4 regions of the Ruegeria sp. AH12 genome follow, and region 1 is predicted to be linked to each of the others. Evidence: riboswitches for the same ligand, from Rfam matches in the RefSeq annotation. Region 1 holds a riboswitch; each other region holds the start of a gene.
The links. A riboswitch is a leader RNA that binds a small molecule or an ion and turns the genes downstream of it on or off. The one in region 1 is predicted to bind cobalamin.
Positions count from the first base shown of each region.

Region 2: another riboswitch for cobalamin. It lies ahead of ACR0EL_RS10735 (DUF1636 family protein); the one in region 1 lies ahead of ACR0EL_RS06470 (DUF1636 domain-containing protein).
Region 3: another riboswitch for cobalamin. It lies ahead of ACR0EL_RS13915 (energy-coupling factor ABC transporter permease); the one in region 1 lies ahead of ACR0EL_RS06470 (DUF1636 domain-containing protein).
Region 4: another riboswitch for cobalamin. It lies ahead of ACR0EL_RS07465 (aromatic ring-hydroxylating oxygenase subunit alpha); the one in region 1 lies ahead of ACR0EL_RS06470 (DUF1636 domain-containing protein).

Region 1 is NZ_JBQFYL010000002.1:479,365-483,573, forward strand. Features, by position in the region: gene ACR0EL_RS06455 (hypothetical protein) at 1-215, opposite strand, end outside; gene rlmB (23S rRNA (guanosine(2251)-2'-O)-methyltransferase RlmB) at 196-969, opposite strand; tRNA gene ACR0EL_RS06465 (tRNA-Tyr) at 1,086-1,169, shown strand; cobalamin riboswitch at 1,406-1,611, shown strand; gene ACR0EL_RS06470 (DUF1636 domain-containing protein) at 1,695-2,075, shown strand; gene cobW (cobalamin biosynthesis protein CobW) at 2,072-3,127, shown strand; gene cobN (cobaltochelatase subunit CobN) at 3,133-4,209, shown strand, end outside.
Region 2 is NZ_JBQFYL010000005.1:107,807-112,015, reverse strand. Features, by position in the region: gene ACR0EL_RS10745 (D-lyxose/D-mannose family sugar isomerase) at 1-416, shown strand, start outside; gene ACR0EL_RS10740 (hypothetical protein) at 800-1,294, shown strand; cobalamin riboswitch at 1,339-1,555, shown strand; gene ACR0EL_RS10735 (DUF1636 family protein) at 1,654-2,010, shown strand; gene ACR0EL_RS10730 (ABC transporter ATP-binding protein) at 2,007-2,783, shown strand; gene ACR0EL_RS10725 (ABC transporter substrate-binding protein) at 2,796-3,749, shown strand; gene ACR0EL_RS10720 (iron ABC transporter permease) at 3,751-4,209, shown strand, end outside.
Region 3 is NZ_JBQFYL010000009.1:28,244-32,452, reverse strand. Features, by position in the region: gene ACR0EL_RS13925 (amino acid aminotransferase) at 1-259, opposite strand, end outside; gene sseA (3-mercaptopyruvate sulfurtransferase) at 259-1,113, opposite strand; cobalamin riboswitch at 1,257-1,470, shown strand; gene ACR0EL_RS13915 (energy-coupling factor ABC transporter permease) at 1,526-2,203, shown strand; gene ACR0EL_RS13910 (CBU_0592 family membrane protein) at 2,219-2,488, opposite strand; gene ACR0EL_RS13905 (helix-turn-helix domain-containing protein) at 2,488-3,048, opposite strand; gene ilvD (dihydroxy-acid dehydratase) at 3,155-4,209, shown strand, end outside.
Region 4 is NZ_JBQFYL010000003.1:153,675-157,883, reverse strand. Features, by position in the region: gene ACR0EL_RS07475 (helix-turn-helix domain-containing protein) at 1-651, opposite strand, end outside; gene ACR0EL_RS07470 (aminotransferase) at 835-1,962, opposite strand; cobalamin riboswitch at 2,184-2,387, shown strand; gene ACR0EL_RS07465 (aromatic ring-hydroxylating oxygenase subunit alpha) at 2,500-3,723, shown strand; gene ACR0EL_RS07460 (FAD-binding oxidoreductase) at 3,729-4,209, shown strand, end outside.

The DNA of each region.
Region 1 (4,209 bases):
TGGCTGATCGCCGTACGAGCAGACTTTGATTTCTGAACCTTGTGCTTTGGCAACATCTTAAGGTCGTGCAGGGGCGCACCGCAGCTTGAACAACTCAGCTCGTGCCGTTTCTTCCCGGTCAGAACCAGGGCAGCCCGAGTACCGCAATAGCAGCAGGTGGCGATTTTGGACGGTCCGGAAATAGCGATCTCCTGTCTAATGATGCCGAGAGGCATATAGGGCGATTGCGGCAGCATTTGAGACGTTCAGTGACCCAAATCCCCCGGATGCGTCAATTTTAACCAATTGATCTACAGTTTCTTTGGTCTTTTGCCGCAATCCCGGCCCTTCAGCACCCAATACCAGCGCCACAGGTCGATCCCTTTGGTCCCCCAGGGCTGTTTCAATAGTTTCATCCGCCTCGCCATCCAGACCAAGCACCAGAAACCCCATCGACTGAAGCTCGGTTATGGCATCGGCCAGATTGCGCACCCTTAGATAAGGCTGACGTTCCAATGCGCCGCTGGCGGTCTTGGCCAGTGCCCCGGTTTCAGGGGCCGAATGATGCCGGGTTCCGATCACAGCACTTGCACCCAGTACTTCGGCTGACCGAAGAATCGCACCTACATTATGTGGGTCCGTTACACGGTCCAGCAGGATCACCCGGGGATGTTCCCGTCCGATGCAGTTCTCGGCCAAACCGCCCCACTCCAGCGGCTTAACCTCAAGCGCTGCCCCCTGATGCACCGAACCCGCATCGATCGGGGCACTAAACTTGCGCGGATCAACCATCTCGGCCTCGATCCCCGCGAATTCAATGGCTTCGAGCAGCTTGTCCCGCGCATTTCGCGTCACAATCAGGCGCAGTTTCTGGCGTTTGGGGTTCATCAAGGCGTCGCGCACGGCGTGCAAACCAAACAGCCAAACCGTCTCTGCCGCAGCTGCTTTTCGCGCCTGTTCCTTTTCAACAACCCACTTGGGTTTTTTCATTCTGAGGGCCTCCGGGCCATGAATTCGCTTTCCTGCGTCAATGCCGTATTTTCCTGTTGACGCTCCTTTGGTGCGCTAGTAATCACGCCTCCACGTCAGGTGCAACGCCTGACAGTGGGCGACAGGCCGCAAGGTGTGGCAGGGGACTGTAACTCCCTCGCGGAGACGCACGCCTGGTTCGATTCCAGGGTCGCCCACCACTCTCACAAAGCTTCCAGATACCAAAGCAAAACGCCCCCGACTTTGGCCTGTATCTGCTGTTATGAAGAGCCGTCTAGTTATTCGTCAAACATTTGGTTCAGTGAAGTGGTCGCTGTAAACCTTTCGAAAGCCGCAGGCTAAGCCCAGCCATGCCGCCCAGCGACTGCCAGAGGTCGTTTTTCTGCACCCGGCGTTGCGGTTGTCGGCGACACGCTTGACAAGCACCGTATCAGTGCCGCATGTCCGATCCGTTGGTGTCCTCGTAAGAGGATGAAAAGGGAATGCGTCAACGGGTTTACCGCCAAACGCAGCCGCCCCCGCGACCGTGACCGGAGAGGGTGCCCAAAGCCACTGGCCAAAGGCTGGGAAGGCAGGACATCCGACAGGGTATACACCCTGACATCCGCAAGCCGGGAGACCTGCCAGCGCCCGAAGATGAAACCGGACGGGGTGTTCCGGTGTGGGGCTTGGATCGGCCCACATGAAACCCCGTCCCCCAGATTTGACTAAGGGGGATGAGAGAGATGAGTAAAGCCGCACCAGTTGAACTGCTGGTCTGCACGACATGCCGCCGTGGCCTAGCAATCGAAGATGACACCCAGCGCCCCGGCGCTTTGCTGCATAAGGCGCTTGAACAGGCGGGCGTGCCAGATGGAATCCACCTGAAACCCGTGGAGTGCCTGTCAAATTGCGATCAAGGATGTTCCATCGTACTGCGTGGCGGGCCCACGCGTTGGACTTTTGTCTACGAGAACCTCAACGAAACCGACCATGTCGAAACGATCATCGAAGGTGTGACCAAGTATTTGGCCACTGACGATGGTTTGGTCAAATGGCGCGAACGTCCTGAACATTTCCGCAAAAACTGTGCGGCCCGTATTCCCCCGATTGGAGCCCTAAAATGAGCAACTTGGAAAAACTCCCCGTCACCGTGATCACTGGCTTTCTGGGCTCGGGCAAAACCACACTGGTCAAGCATCTGATGCAAAACCCGCAGGGCAAGCGTCTGGCGGTGGTGGTCAATGAGTTCGGCGATGTGGGCGTCGATGGCGACATCCTGAAATCCTGCGCGATCCCGGATTGCCCGGCGGAAAACATCATGGAGCTCGCGAACGGCTGTATCTGCTGCACCGTGGCCGACGACTTCATCCCGACCATCGAAGCCTTGATGGCGCTGGAGCCGCGCCCCGATCACATTCTGATCGAAACCTCGGGCCTCGCCTTGCCTAAGCCGCTGCTGAAAGCGTTCGACTGGCCCGATATCCGCTCAAAAATCACCGTTGATGGCGTGATCGCGCTGGCCGATGCCGAAGCCGTCGCCGCCGGTCGCTTTGCGCCGAATGTGGCAGCGGTGGATGCGCAACGTCTGGCCGATGACTCGATTGACCACGAAACACCCTTGTCCGAGGTGTTCGAGGATCAGATTTCCTGCGCCGACATCATTCTGCTGACCAAGCCCGATCTGGCCGGTCCTGAAGGCGTCGCCAAAGCGAAAGAGATCATCGCCACTGAGGCCCCTCGCCCGCTGCCCGTTGTCGAAGTTGCCGAAGGCGCCGTGGATGTGCGCGTCGTTCTGGGTCTTGAGGCCGCAGCCGAGGATGACATGGATGCTCGTCCGTCGCATCACGACGGTCACCACGATCACGAGCATGACGATTTCGAAAGCACCATCGTCGAGTTGCCGGAACAATCCGATCCTGCCGATCTGGTCGCCAAGATCGAGCGTCTGGCCAATGAGCTGAACATCCTGCGCGTCAAAGGCTATGCCGCTGTTCGAGGCAAACCGATGCGCCTGCTGGTGCAAGCCGTGGGTGCTCGTGTGCGTCACCAGTACGACCGCCCGTGGGGGCCCGGTGAAGAACGCCGCTCGCGCATGGTGGTGATCGCTGAGCATGACGACATCAAAGAAGCAGAGATCCGCGATATCCTCACGGGCGTAACCGAGGCCGCTGAGTAAGGCCCATGCACGTCGTCTTCCGCGAAAGCCACGGGTTAGAAGAAACGGAAACCCCAACCGATCTGGGCCAGAGCCCGGCGGATTTGGTGGTGCTGTCCTTCTCGGACAGCGACCTTGGCGCTTTCGCGGCAGGCTGGCACCGTGGCGGCGGGCCCGAGGGGCGTATGCCCACGATGCGGTTGGCGAACTTGGCGGCGTTGAAGCATCCTCTGTCCGTCGACACCTACGTGGAACAGACGCTTGAGGGTGCGAAGGGCATTCTGATCCGCCTGATTGGTGGCGTGCCATACTGGGCCTACGGACTGCAGCAAGTTCTGTCGCTGGCGCAGGACAAGGGCATCGCGTTGGCCGTCTTACCCGCCGACGGGCGTGAGGACACGCGGCTGGATGAATATTCCACCCTACCCGTCTCGACCCTGCGCCGTCTGGCCCATCTTTGCGACACCGGCGGTGAAGTCGCAGCACAGGCCGCCTTAGCGCAGATGGCATTGGCGGCGGGGCTTTATGCCGGCCCTGTTATGGGGGCTAAGATCCTGCCCGAATCCGGCGCGTGGTGTCCTGATCGCGGCGTGATCCCGGTTGAGACTGCGTTTTCGGGCGACGCAAAACGTATCGTCGTCACGTTCTATCGCGCCTATCTGACCTCGGCGGACACGGCCCCCGTCGCCGCCGTGATCCGCAGCTTGCGGGATCGTGGGTTCGAGGCCGTCGGTCTCTTCGCCCCCTCGCTCAAGGCTCCTGCTGCCGCAGAATGGCTGCGCGACAACATCGTCGCACTGAAACCTTCGGCGATCATCAACGCCACCTCGTTCTCAGGCAAAGGCGCATCGGGTACGTCCCCTTTGGACGCGGCGGGCGTGCCCGTGTTTCAGATGGCTCTGGCCACGTCGCGCCGCAAAGCGTGGGCCGAGGCGGAACGGGGTCTCTCCCCTGCCGACCTCGCCATGCATGTGGTGCTGCCCGAGGTGGACGGGCGCATTTCGGCGGGCATTGCCTCGTTCAAAGAACCGGGCAAGCGCGATCCGCATCTGGAATATTCCCGCTTTGCCCACCGGGCTGAGCAAGAACGGATCGAAGCGATC
Region 2 (4,209 bases), on a different contig from region 1:
TGCTTTACGCAGAAAAACTGCTGATCTCGCGCGACAAGCAGCTATCGCCGATGCATCGCCATATCGTCAAAGCCGAAGATATCATCAACCGGGGCGGCGGCGATCTGGTGATGGAGATCTATGCCTCGAACCCCGACGGCAGCGTCGACCGAGACACACCGGTTGTGGTTCCCAGCGATGGATGCGATATCACCATCGCTCCGGGCGAATTGCTGCGCCTGAAACCCGGCGAAAGCGTAACCCTGATGCCCGGCATCTGGCACGCCTTCTGGGCCGAGCGCGGGGATTGCCTGATCGGCGAGGTCTCAACCGTAAACGACGACCGCACCGATAACGTGTTTGAACAATCCATCCCCCGCTTTGCCACGATCGAAGAAGATACCGAGGCCGAATTCCTGTTGGTTGCGGATTACTGATCTGATCCGGCAGCGGTGGCCTGAAAAGCAACAACCGGCCCCAGCATTGGGGCAGGAAACTTCCCTGTTGCATTATCCGAGTATTTTTGTCAGTTACTGGCTGACCTAGTCAGATCCCTTGGAATCACGCCCGGTCCGGATCAGCGACCACAAGGGGTGTATTCAATGGCAAATTCACTTGCAGATCTTCTGGCCATGGATGCTGTCGCAAGCCGTCATGGCTGCGCGCTCAAGCCAAAACTACGGCAAGCGATTGAGGCTGATCTACGGCTTCCAGCCCGTGCATCTACGACGCAGTCTGACCAACCCATAGATCAGAACAACCTGCCAAAAAACGTTCACAGCCTTACCTGTTGTGTCGCAAAACAGGGGAGGAAATACGCATGACACCCCCTGAAAACAAGTCGATCCGCCCACTGGTCCAATTCGAATTTGATGATTTCGAGCGCGGGCTCCTGCCTGTGATGCGCCATTTCATTCAAAGTTTTGCAGAGCCCGATACGCAATCCTGGCAATTTGCGTATTCTACCGCCATCGAGCGGTGGGGCGTGGATCAGGGTCTGACCTTGGCCCATCTGGTCTACAAGATCATCAAGGCCACGCTTTACAGCCGCCCCTACGGATTGGCGTTCAACGACCCGCTCTGCGTCGAAAGCCGCAACCATTTCACCAGTGATGAACTGGCGTTGATGCGTATGCTGCATCACATGCGGCGCGACGAAACACCAGCCGCCCGAGATGCCGCTGGGTTGCTTTCTGGCGGGTATCCGGATGCCCATGTCGTGCAAGCGGGCCTGACACTTGCCAACCGGTTCCCAACAGATGCCGCGCGTCGCGAGCGCATCAATAGCAGACCCGTTCTTCGGGTCGTACGATAGTGCTCGGTCGTAAACGACGATACTTGACAAGCATATCTTCACCAGAATAGCTGACCTGTGATGGTTCCCGCTACTTTGATTGCGGGATGAAAATGGGAATACGGTGCGGCCCCCGAAATATCGGAACAGGCCAAGTCCGTGACTGCCCCCGCAACTGTAAGCGGAGAGCGACGCCAAATCACCACTGGCCCGAGCAGGCCGGGAAGGTTGGCCAAGCAACGACCCGCAAGTCAGGAGACCTGCCATCACCAGTGAAACCAACCCGGGACGGGGCGTCCTGGAAGGAGGATTGATGGCACATATGCGTCCTATCGGGACTGGCACTTTCGACACGGGCGTTCTGCGCGTTGAGGGTGGCAATGACCCGCAACGCTGATCACTTTGTGCTGATCTGCTCGACCTGCCAGGGTGAGATCGAAGCCAGCGCCGCCCAAAGTCTGCTGGACGCTTCGCTGCCTGACGGGTTCGCTACGCGACTGATCCCGTGCATGGCAGGATGCGAACGTCCCATGGCCATCGGTCTGCAAGCCGAAGGCAAGGCGCAATACCTGTTTGGCGATATTCAAAGTACCGCCGATCTGGATGCAATCGCCGCCTTCGCCCATCAGTACCGCGACAGCGAGAGCGGCTGGACCAGCGCAACAGATCGCCCCCCCGCCTTGCTATTCAAAACACTGGCACGTCTGCCCCGTCTTCCAAAGCGGGATAAGGCATGAGCTTTCTAGTCGCGGAAAACCTGGAATACTACGCCCTGAATGGCGATATGTTGCTGCAAAGCGTCTCATTCTCTTTGGAAGAAGGGGCCATACTTGCCATCGCCGGTCCGAACGGCGCCGGCAAAACAACGCTGCTGAACCTGCTCTGCGGGGTCGAACGTCTGGCGCTGGGGGATGTACGGATCAACGGTCAAAGCCTGCGCAGCCTGTCTGCACAGGAACGCGCCCGGACCATTGCGGTTGTTGGCCAGCAGGAGTTGCCCGATGGCCGCCTGAAACTACGCGACTATGTCGCGCTGGGTCAGATTCCCATTCAAAGCGACCGCTCGGCAGAAGACCACAAGATGGATCTTGCGCGCGTTCTGCGCACGACCGAGCTGACCCATCTGGCGGATAAGCCGATGCAACGGCTCTCGGGTGGGGAACGTCAGCGCGCCCATATCGCGCGTGCATTGGCGCAGAACCCCTCGCTGCTGTTTCTGGACGAGCCCACCAATCATCTGGACCCCGATGCCAAGGGGCACATGCTTTCGCTGGTGGCCGAACTGGGCGTGACGGTGGTGATGATCGTGCATGATTTGGTCGTGATCCCCGAATTCGCCAGCCATGTCGCGCTGATGAAATCCACACGCATGACGGGCTTTGGGCCGGTCGACCAAATACTCACGCCAGATCATGTGCGCGACACGTTTGGTGTTGACTACCTGTGCTTCCAGCACGAAGGGCGCGTGATCCCGGCGCTGGATATCCGAAAACGAACGCTTTCATCCTGACAGGAGACATTGATGAAACAGAAAATTTGGTCAGCTTTGATGATCACCGGCTTGGCCAGTGGCGCAGCAGCGCATGAGGTGACCGTTGACAATTGCGGCGAACCGCTGGTGTTCGACGCCAAGCCGGAACGGCTGGTTGTGCATGACATGAACATGACCGACATGGCCTTTGCGCTTGGTTTGCAAGAACACATTGTTGGCCTGACCGGTATCACCGGTTGGTACAAGACAAGCCCTGATTTCGATAAGCTGCGCGGTGACATCCCGGAACTGGCCCCCAAATACCCAACCGTCGAAAACCTGGTTGCGGCAGAGCCCGACCTGTTCTTCGCGGGCTGGTATTATGGCATGAAGCCCGGTGGTGACGTGACCCCGGACACTCTGGCCCCGTTCGGCATCAAGACAATGATCCTGACCGAAAGCTGCGTGCATCTGGACAAGGACCGCCCTGTGGCCAGCATGGACCTGTTGTTCAACGATGTGCTGCGTCTGGGTCAGGTCATGCACGTCGAGGAAAAGGCCGAGGAACTGGTTGCAGGCTGGAAAGAACAGCTGTCTACCATCGAGGCCAAAACCGCCGATCTGGCCAAACCCCGTGTTTTCCTGCTGGACGGCCCTGCAGATGCGCCCTTTACCGCTGGCAAATTCGCCATCCCCGATGCGATGATCGCAGCGGCTGGCGGCGAAAACGTCACCCATGACATGGACACCAGCTGGGGCCGCACCTCGTGGGAAGCGGTTGCTGCATCGAATCCGGAATTCCTGGTGCTGCTTGACTATCAGACCGGCAACGGGGCAGAGGACACGTTCAAGTTCCTGCAAGAGCACCCGGTGATGTCCCAAACAGATGCTGTGAAAAATGAACGCTGGATCGGCCTGCGCTATGAAGAGCTGACACCGGGACCGGCAAACATTGACGCGATCCAGAAGATGGCGGATGCGATGCACCCGACGGCGACCAACTGATATGGTCCAGACGGGCCGGATAGTTGTGCTGGGGGCGGTCGTTCTGACCGCCCTTTTGCTGCTGTCGACAGTCTACGGTACAACCCCGATCCCAGTGGCGGATGTCATTGCCGCCATCGGCCTGGGCACAGGTCTGTCAGAAGGCGAGATGTCACCGCTGCATCGGATCGTGTTTGATCTGCGCCTACCGCGCGCGCTGTTCGCCGCTGTCATCGGTGCGGGGCTTGGTGTTGTGGGGGTGGTACTGCAAACCACCACGCGCAACGACTTGGCAGATCCATTTCTGTTCGGTCTCTCTTCGGGCGCGGCTGCGGGCGCTGTTCTGGTCATCACCGTCACCGGTGATGTGCTGGGCATCTGGACCCTGCCGCTGGCCGCGTTTTGCGGCGGCCTGATCGCATCGGGCATCGTGCTGGCCTTGGTCCAAGGGCTGCGCACAAGTGCACCGGAAAAACTGATC
Region 3 (4,209 bases), on a different contig from region 1:
CCGCATCGCCAAGGATCAAGCCGATCATTGCATCGGCATAGGCCGGATCACCCGCCAGTCCCGTATAGGCTTTGCTTTCCTGCTCCTCCAGAATGCGTTTTTCGGCGGCTTTGACCGCACGCATTACCGGGGTAACACCTTCGGCATTCTTGTAGACGCCGACACCCAGATCAATCTTCTGATCACGCGGGTCTTCGCGGTACATCTGCATCAGCGCCAGGATTTTGTCGGCGGGCTGCGGTTTGAGGTTCTCGAACATCAGGTCTCTCCGGTTGCGACGGGCAGGGTTGGGAAAGCACCCCATTCAGCCCAGGAGCCGTCATAAAGCGCGTGGTCTTTTTTGCCCATGCGTTCAAGCGCAAGGCTCAGGATTGCAGCGGTCACGCCCGAACCGCACGAGGTGATCGCTGGTTTAGCCAGATCCACGCCTGCGGCCTCAAACACGGCGCGGCACGCATCGGGCGACTTCATCGTGCCGTCACTATTTAGCAGGCTGCCAAAGGGCACGTTGCGCGACCCCGGTATGTGACCCGATCGCAGCCCTTCGCGCGGTTCAGCCTCGGCCCCGGCAAAACGGGCGGCGGCTCGGGCATCGATGATCTCATGATCAGCCAGTTTGGAGGCGGCGGACACCTGTGTCACGTCGCGCACCAGATGGTTCTGAACCCGTACGGTCATATGCCGATCCCGAATCACAGGGGGCAGATCTTCGATCTCGCGCCCTTCGGCCTGCCATTTCGGCAGACCGCCATCCAGCACGGCAATGTTGTCCTGCCCCATCAAGCGGAACATCCACCAGACGCGCGCTGCTGAGGACAGGCCCGAGCCGTCATAGACAACCACCTGATGTCCATCCCCCACGCCCATCGCGCGCAGGCGGGACATGAACTTCTCGACCGGCGGCATCATATGCGGCAGGTCCGAGCGATGATCCGCAATATCGTCGATATCAAAGAACCGCGCGCCCGGGATATGACCCTCATCATACTCAGCTCTGGCATCGCGCCCATGCTGCGGCAGGTACCACGACCCATCCAGCACCCGCAGATCGGGGTCCTTGATATGGGCGGCAAGCCAGTCGGTGGAAACCAGGGTTTTCGGATCGTCTTGCATCAAAGCCTCCCCTAAGCGAGTCTGAGTTTCCCTATATCCGAGCGGCGAAACGTGCAAGCCATGCCAAGGCCTGCACGCCCCTGAGCGCTGACAATTTTTTCCAAACATACACGTTTGACTGCTTGACAGGTGGCACCCGGTGCCAGACACCTGCCTGACATGGTTTCCAAAGGGGAATTTCCCCGGAGGAATGAAAAGGGAATCCGGTGCGACAATACCCGTCAATTCCGGAACTGCCCCCGCAACTGTAGGCGGAGTTTCGTCCCATTTGGGCCACTGACCGAAGCAATCGGTTGGGAAGGTCGGGATCGAAGCCAATCCGCAAGTCAGGAGACCTGCCATGTGCAAACCGGGCGAAAGCCCAATTATTAAACCTTTCTACCGTCGGGTGTGACGGGAAGGAGACCAAACTATGCATATCGAACCGGGCGTCGTAAATGGCGCCAAACTTGTCCTGAGCTACGTCACCGCAACTGGCGCAGGGCTCTATACCGCTAAAATGGCATGGGACAGCCTGAAAAGCAGTGGCCTTGCCAGCCTTGCCATTCGCTCAGCCCTGACCACCGGGCTGGTTTTCACCTTCTTTGAGGTATTGCCGCACTTCCCGGTCGGGGTGTCAGAGGTTCACTTCATTCTGGGATCGACCCTGTTTTTGTTGTTCGGTGCGGCCCCTGCCGCGATCGGTCTGATCGCGGGCTTGTTCATTCAGGGGTTTTTCCTGGCGCCTTTCGACCTGCCTCAGTTCGGGATGAACATGACAACGCTGCTGGTTCCGCTGTTTGCCTTGCAAGCTTTGGCCAATCGCATCATTGCGCCAAATTCGGCCTATATTGATCTGAAATATTCTCAGGCGCTTGCGCTGTCGACGGCCTATCAGGGCGGTGTCGCCATCTGGGTGGCATTCTGGGCCTTTTATGGCCAAGGATTTGGAGCCGAGAACTTTACAGCGGTCGCCAGTTTCGGCGCTGCCTACATGCTGGTTATCCTGATAGAACCACTGGCTGATCTGGCCGTTTTGGCCGCAGCAAAATCCATGCGGGATCTGGGCAAGTTTGGCCTGTTCACACCGCGCCTTCACAACACTGCATAACCCTATTGCGCCGCGTTACCCTGCGCGGCGCAACCTGAAATGCTGAATGATTCCGATCACGCTGATGATGATCCAGAAGCCTTCAATCAGCATCGACGCCAGATTGAAGTTCTGAAGCAGCGAATAGACAATCAAAACAGACCCCAGCAGGTTCACTACGGGAAAAGCCAGATCTTCGGAATTCATGTACCGCATCTGCGTGGCGAAATAGGCGGCAACTACGATCAAGGCTCCGAAGGAACCGATGGCGTCCACGATGGTCAGGCTGTTGAAAAACTCGCTCATCAATGAACCTTGCCGTTTTCCTGAACATCTGGCTGTTGCGCATAGTGATGCATGTTCAGAAACGCCGCCCCTTCAGCACCTGCGCGATATCCATGCGGGATATCCGCTGCAAATCGCAGCCCCTGCCCCGATTGCAAGGGCACCCAAGCCTCGCCTTTCAGAATGTCCAATGTGCCGCTGAGCACAAAGACCTCCTCGGTCACACCAGCGGCATGGGCAGGGGACTCATGGCTTTGGTTCGGGTCGAGGTTGACGTGAAATGTCTCTGCCCCCAAGGCCGGATCAAAGGGGAAGACGATCTTGACCTCGATGCTGCCGGGAAAGGTGACGGTTTGAAAGACCGAAGGATCGCCATTCACGGTGTCGATCAACGCGCTAAGCGGCAGCTGAAATCCTTTGGCAATCTTCCAGAGCGTTGCGATCGTCGGGCTTGATTCGCCGCGTTCGATCTGACCTAGCATCGCTTTGCTGACACCGGTGATTTCGGCAGCTTTCGACAGGCTCAACCCCGAAGCGGCCCGCACATCCCTTAGTTTCAGTGTTATGTCGTCCGGAGCCATGCCATTGTCTTTCGAATCCTCTTGTGCGTTATAGCGCACATATGGTACGTGCGCTATAACGCACATACCCCGCATATTGCAACCGGGGCAAAAGGGAAACAGCATCATGCCAATGTACCGATCCAGAACCTCTACCCATGGCCGCAACATGGCCGGTGCCCGCGGACTGTGGCGCGCCACCGGTATGCAGGACGATGATTTCGGCAAGCCGATCATCGCCATTGTCAACTCCTTCACTCAGTTCGTGCCGGGTCACGTCCACCTAAAGGATTTGGGCCAGATGGTCGCGCGTGAGGTTGAAAAGGCTGGCGGTGTTGCCAAGGAATTCAACACCATCGCGGTGGATGACGGCATCGCCATGGGCCATGACGGGATGCTCTATTCCCTACCCTCACGCGAAGTGATTGCGGATTCTGTGGAATACATGGTCAACGCGCATTGCGCCGATGCGATGGTCTGTATCTCGAACTGCGATAAGATCACGCCGGGCATGTTGATGGCTGCGATGCGTCTGAACGTTCCAGCGATTTTTGTCTCGGGCGGGCCGATGGAGGCTGGTAAGATCGACATCGCTGATCTGGATGCCAAGAAGATCGACCTTGTAGATGCCATGGTCGCCGCCGCTGACGACCGGTTCACCGATGAGCAGGTTCAGCATATCGAGGAAAACGCCTGCCCCACCTGCGGCTCGTGCTCAGGCATGTTCACGGCGAACTCGATGAACTGTCTGGCCGAGGCACTGGGTCTGGCGCTGCCGGGCAACGGCTCCACCCTCGCCACGCATGCGGACCGCAAACAGCTGTTCCTTGAAGCGGGTCGCCGGATCGTCGAGATCACCAAGCGGCACTATGATCTGGACGAAAAAGGCTTCCTGCCACGCGAGATCGCGACGTTTGATGCATTCGAGAATGCCATGAGCCTCGACATTGCCATGGGTGGATCGACCAATACGGTCCTGCACCTACTTGCCATCGCCAACGAGGGTGGCGTCGATTTCACCATGTCCGACATGGACCGGCTCAGCCGCAAGGTGCCTTGCTTGTGCAAGGTCGCACCCAACACCGAGAATGTGCATATGGAAGACGTCCACCGCGCCGGCGGCATCTTCTCAATTCTGGGCGAGCTGAGCCGTGCCGGGTTGTTCCACAACCACTGCAGCAC
Region 4 (4,209 bases), on a different contig from region 1:
GGCCTCGGACACTGTAAGAATGCTGACAGCAGCGGATAGAAACCAAAATGACATAGCTGCCAAAGTGATCACCCAAACCCAGGTCAGCTCACGGTTTTCGGTGCTTGCAAACACTTCGCGCAGCCGTTTGCGGTATGTCATTAGCATTCGGATGATTAGGATCAGGTAAACGGCCATTATGATCCGAAACAATACGTCAGCGACCAAAACCGCCAAGGCGATCAACACAAACCGCAACAACCGGGGATCGTCCTCTGGAAGGTCCACATCGCTCAGATCCGTTGGCAGAAACATCAGCGATGACATCAGCAGCCCGGATATGATGATCGGAGGCAGGTGATAACGCAGCCTTGGTTTGTGCGCTTCATCCGCTTCGCTGGTCAAGGCGCGGACATAAAGCCAAAACAAAAAGGGGCTTGCGAAATCGAACACAACCACAAGCACGCTGACGCGCATCACAAGGTTGAACTCGACCTCACTTACGGACGCGTCGGCGATCAAAGCGCCAAGAGAGGACAGGCCTTGTATAAGAAACAGCGCGGCCAGTGGCATGAACACACCGGTATCGCGCTTTCTTAGAAACAGCAGGTTAGCACAAAACAGGCAAAGCCCTATAAAGGCTGTATCAACAAATTGAGTAGCGGATTCCAATCTTACTTACTCTCTGAAAATCGACCACGGATGGTCTTGCGCTGCAGCCTCTTCATGCCCTCTAGAGCATGCGATCTGACATCTACCAATTTCATGGGGTTTGTCGTCTCTTTTGATCGGACAGGACGTTTGAGACGGCGCAAGACGGGTTGAATCTACATTCTTGCGCGGCCGTTTGGCGCGCTACGACTTGGCGTGGCGCGCCAGAAATTCCGAAATCCGGGCCAGACCAGCTTTCAAATCTTGTGTCGGGTTGGTGTAGCCAAGCCTCAGCCAGCCTTCCATGTCCATAGCACTGCCCGGCGTCAGCATCACACCTTCTTCTTGCAAAAGCGTCACGCATAGATCGCGTGAAGCCATCGGCAGATCGTATTTCAACAAGGCCGTAGTGCCGGATTTTGGTGGCACCCAGCTGAGCAGCGGCTCATTTACGATCCAATCCTGAACGATCCGCAAGTTTTCGCGAGTGATCCGGTGCGCCCGCGCCAGTATCTTGTCGCGATGTTCCAGCGCCATGGCGGCTAGCATTTCGTCAATCTTGCCGACCGAGATCGTGTTGTAATCCCGGTGGATCATCACGTCATGCAGCATCTCTTTGGGTCCGGCGATCCAGCCAACCCGCAACCCGGCCAGCGAATAGGCCTTTGACATGCCTGCCGTGCTGATCCCTTTTTCGTACAGGTCCGCGACCGCGACGGTGAAGCCGTCGCCTGTCTGATCCGTTCCGCGATAGACCTCGTCACAAAGCAGCCAGGCATCAACGTCGCGCGCAATCTCGACGATTTGTTCCAGCAATGCGCGATCCATCAGCGCCCCGGTTGGGTTGTTGGGATTGTTGATCGCAATCAGGCGCGTATCGGGTCGCACCATCGCCCGCAACTCGTCCAGATCGGGCAGGAACGCGTTTTCGGGCCGCAGATGCAACAATTCGATATCGGCACCGATGCTTTCGGGAATGGAATAGTGTTGTTGATAGGTCGGGATTACAGAGATCACGTGATCATCACGCGATACCAGCGTCTGATGCACCAGCGAGTTCGCGCCGATGGTCCCATGCGTCGTCAGGATATTATCCCGGCCCTGACTGTCATACAGGCCACAGATCGCATCGCGCAGGCGTTCTGACCCTTCAATTGCGCCATAGGTCATCTTCATGGATGACAGATCGTTCAGAATGCTATTGTGCTGGCCCGCCATGTCGAACAGTTCGCCCAGCGTGATGGACTGAACGCAGGTCTCAGCCAGATTGAGTTCGCAGGTCGTCTCGAACTCATTCATCCACATCTCAACGCCAAAGGGTCTGATTTCCATTGGGGCTCTCCTACTTTCAGCATTTGGGGCGATGGCACGTAACGGACGCACGGTTATGAAGATGTCTTATACCGCCAAACCAGCCGAGCGGAAGATTGCGGGTTTGTGCCTGAAATGTATCCAGGGGTTTTACTGCACAAACCCGGATCCGACCCGAACATCGAGATGTCTGTTTTGAAACTGAAAATGTCGCAAGTCTCTCAGCATAAGAACCGCGCGACTCTATCCTGTGTATGTGAGGTGCCGCTGTATGAGTCTCAGACAGCGGAGAATTGGGAAGCCGGTGAAATTCCGGCACTGCCCCCGCAACGGTAAGGAAGGTCAGGTTCGGCAATCAACCACTGGGACGAGGATCCCGGGAAGGTGTCGCAACCGGGCGCAAGCCCCTTTCAAGTCCGGAAACCAGCCTTGCAGATATGTCAAACCGCGGGTGGCGGTGGGGGCACATGTTTCGGACGTGATCCTCGCGCGCCTCCGGACGGTTCCTCCTTGTCATCTGCCCAAGCAATGCCGCGGGGCGCGGCAGGAGAGCCAGAAATGAACAGCATTCAAAGCCTGTTGGCACGTCGCATCCCCGGCCACGCGCTCGAGCAGGCCTTTTACACAGACCCTCAGGTTTTTCAGGCCGATCTTGAAGCCATCCACTACCGCGATTGGCTGTTTGCCATTCCGGCTTGTGAACTGGTGAAAGCAGGGGACTACGTTACCTACACCGTGGGCGCCCACCGCGTTGTCATTGTGCGTGGTGCTGACAACCAAATCAGGGCGTTTCACAACACCTGCCGCCACCGTGGTTCGATCATTTGCAAGGCTACAAAAGGCAATGTGCCTAAGCTGGTTTGCCCCTATCACCAATGGACCTACGAGCTTGATGGTTCATTGCTGTGGGCGCGCGATATGGGGCCGGATTTCGATCCCAAACAGCATGGTATGAAGATAGTGCATTGCCGCGAGCTTGCCGGGTTGGTTTACATCTGTCTTGCGGACAACGCCCCAGATTTCGACATGTTCGCCAATACCGCACGCCCTTATCTGGAGCCGCATGATCTGGGCAACGCCAAAGTGGCTTTTGAAAGTTCAATCATTGAAAAAGGTAATTGGAAGCTGGTTTGGGAGAATAACCGCGAGTGTTACCACTGCGGTGGTAACCATCCCGCGCTATGCCGTACCTTCCCTGATGATCCTGCAGTCACAGGGATCGAAGGGGGTGAGACGCCGCTGCATATGCAAGCCCATTTTGACAGGTGCGAAGCCGCTGGGATGCCCTCGCAATTCTACCTGCATGATGACGGGCAATTTCGTATGGCCCGGATGCCTCTGAAAGAAGGGGCGCAAAGCTATACGATGGATGGGAAATCCGCCGTGCGGCGCTGGCTTGGCCGGTCGCCTTTTGCGGATGCAGGGGCGTTGTTGAAATTTCACTACCCAACAACCTGGAACCACTTTCTGGCTGATCATTCCATCGTGTTCCGCGTCACACCAATCAGCCCGACTGAAACCGAGGTCACAACCAAATGGCTGGTTCACCAGGATGCCGTCGAAGGGATCGATTACGATCTGAAACGTCTGACTGAGGTCTGGATTGCCACCAATGACGAAGACCGTCAGGTGGTCGAGGATAATCAGCTGGGTATCAACAGCCCGGCCTATCTGCCTGGCCCGTATTCGCCGACGCAGGAATCCGGTGTGCTGCAATTCGTGGATTGGTATTGCAACACGTTGGCCGGTCGGTTGGCCCCCGAAACAATGGCGGCGGAGTAACGGTGATGAAAGATCTCAACGCGGTTGCGAATATCTGGCAGGACAGCGAAACACTGGAATGCGTCTCGGTCGTGCCCGAGATGGCCAATACGGCCAGTTTCACCTTTCGCGCCCCGTCTGGGTCGATGTTTGCGTACCATCCAGGGCAGTTTCTGACCCTTGAAATCCCGGCTCCTGGGCAGCCGGGTGGGGTTGTGCATCGCACTTACACGATCTCATCTTCTCCCTCGCGGCCACGATCGATCACGATCACCGCCAAGGCCCAGCCCGACAGTATTGGAACGCGCTGGATGCTGGACAACGCGCAACCCGGCATGCGGATCAAAGCCATCGGACCAGCCGGGCTGTTTTCGAATGTTGAAAGCACGGCTGGCAAATATCTATTCATCTCTGCCGGGTCCGGGATCACGCCGATGATGTCGATGACCACCTGCATGTGGGACGAGGGGCGTGATCTGGATATTGTCTTTATCAACTGCGCCAAAC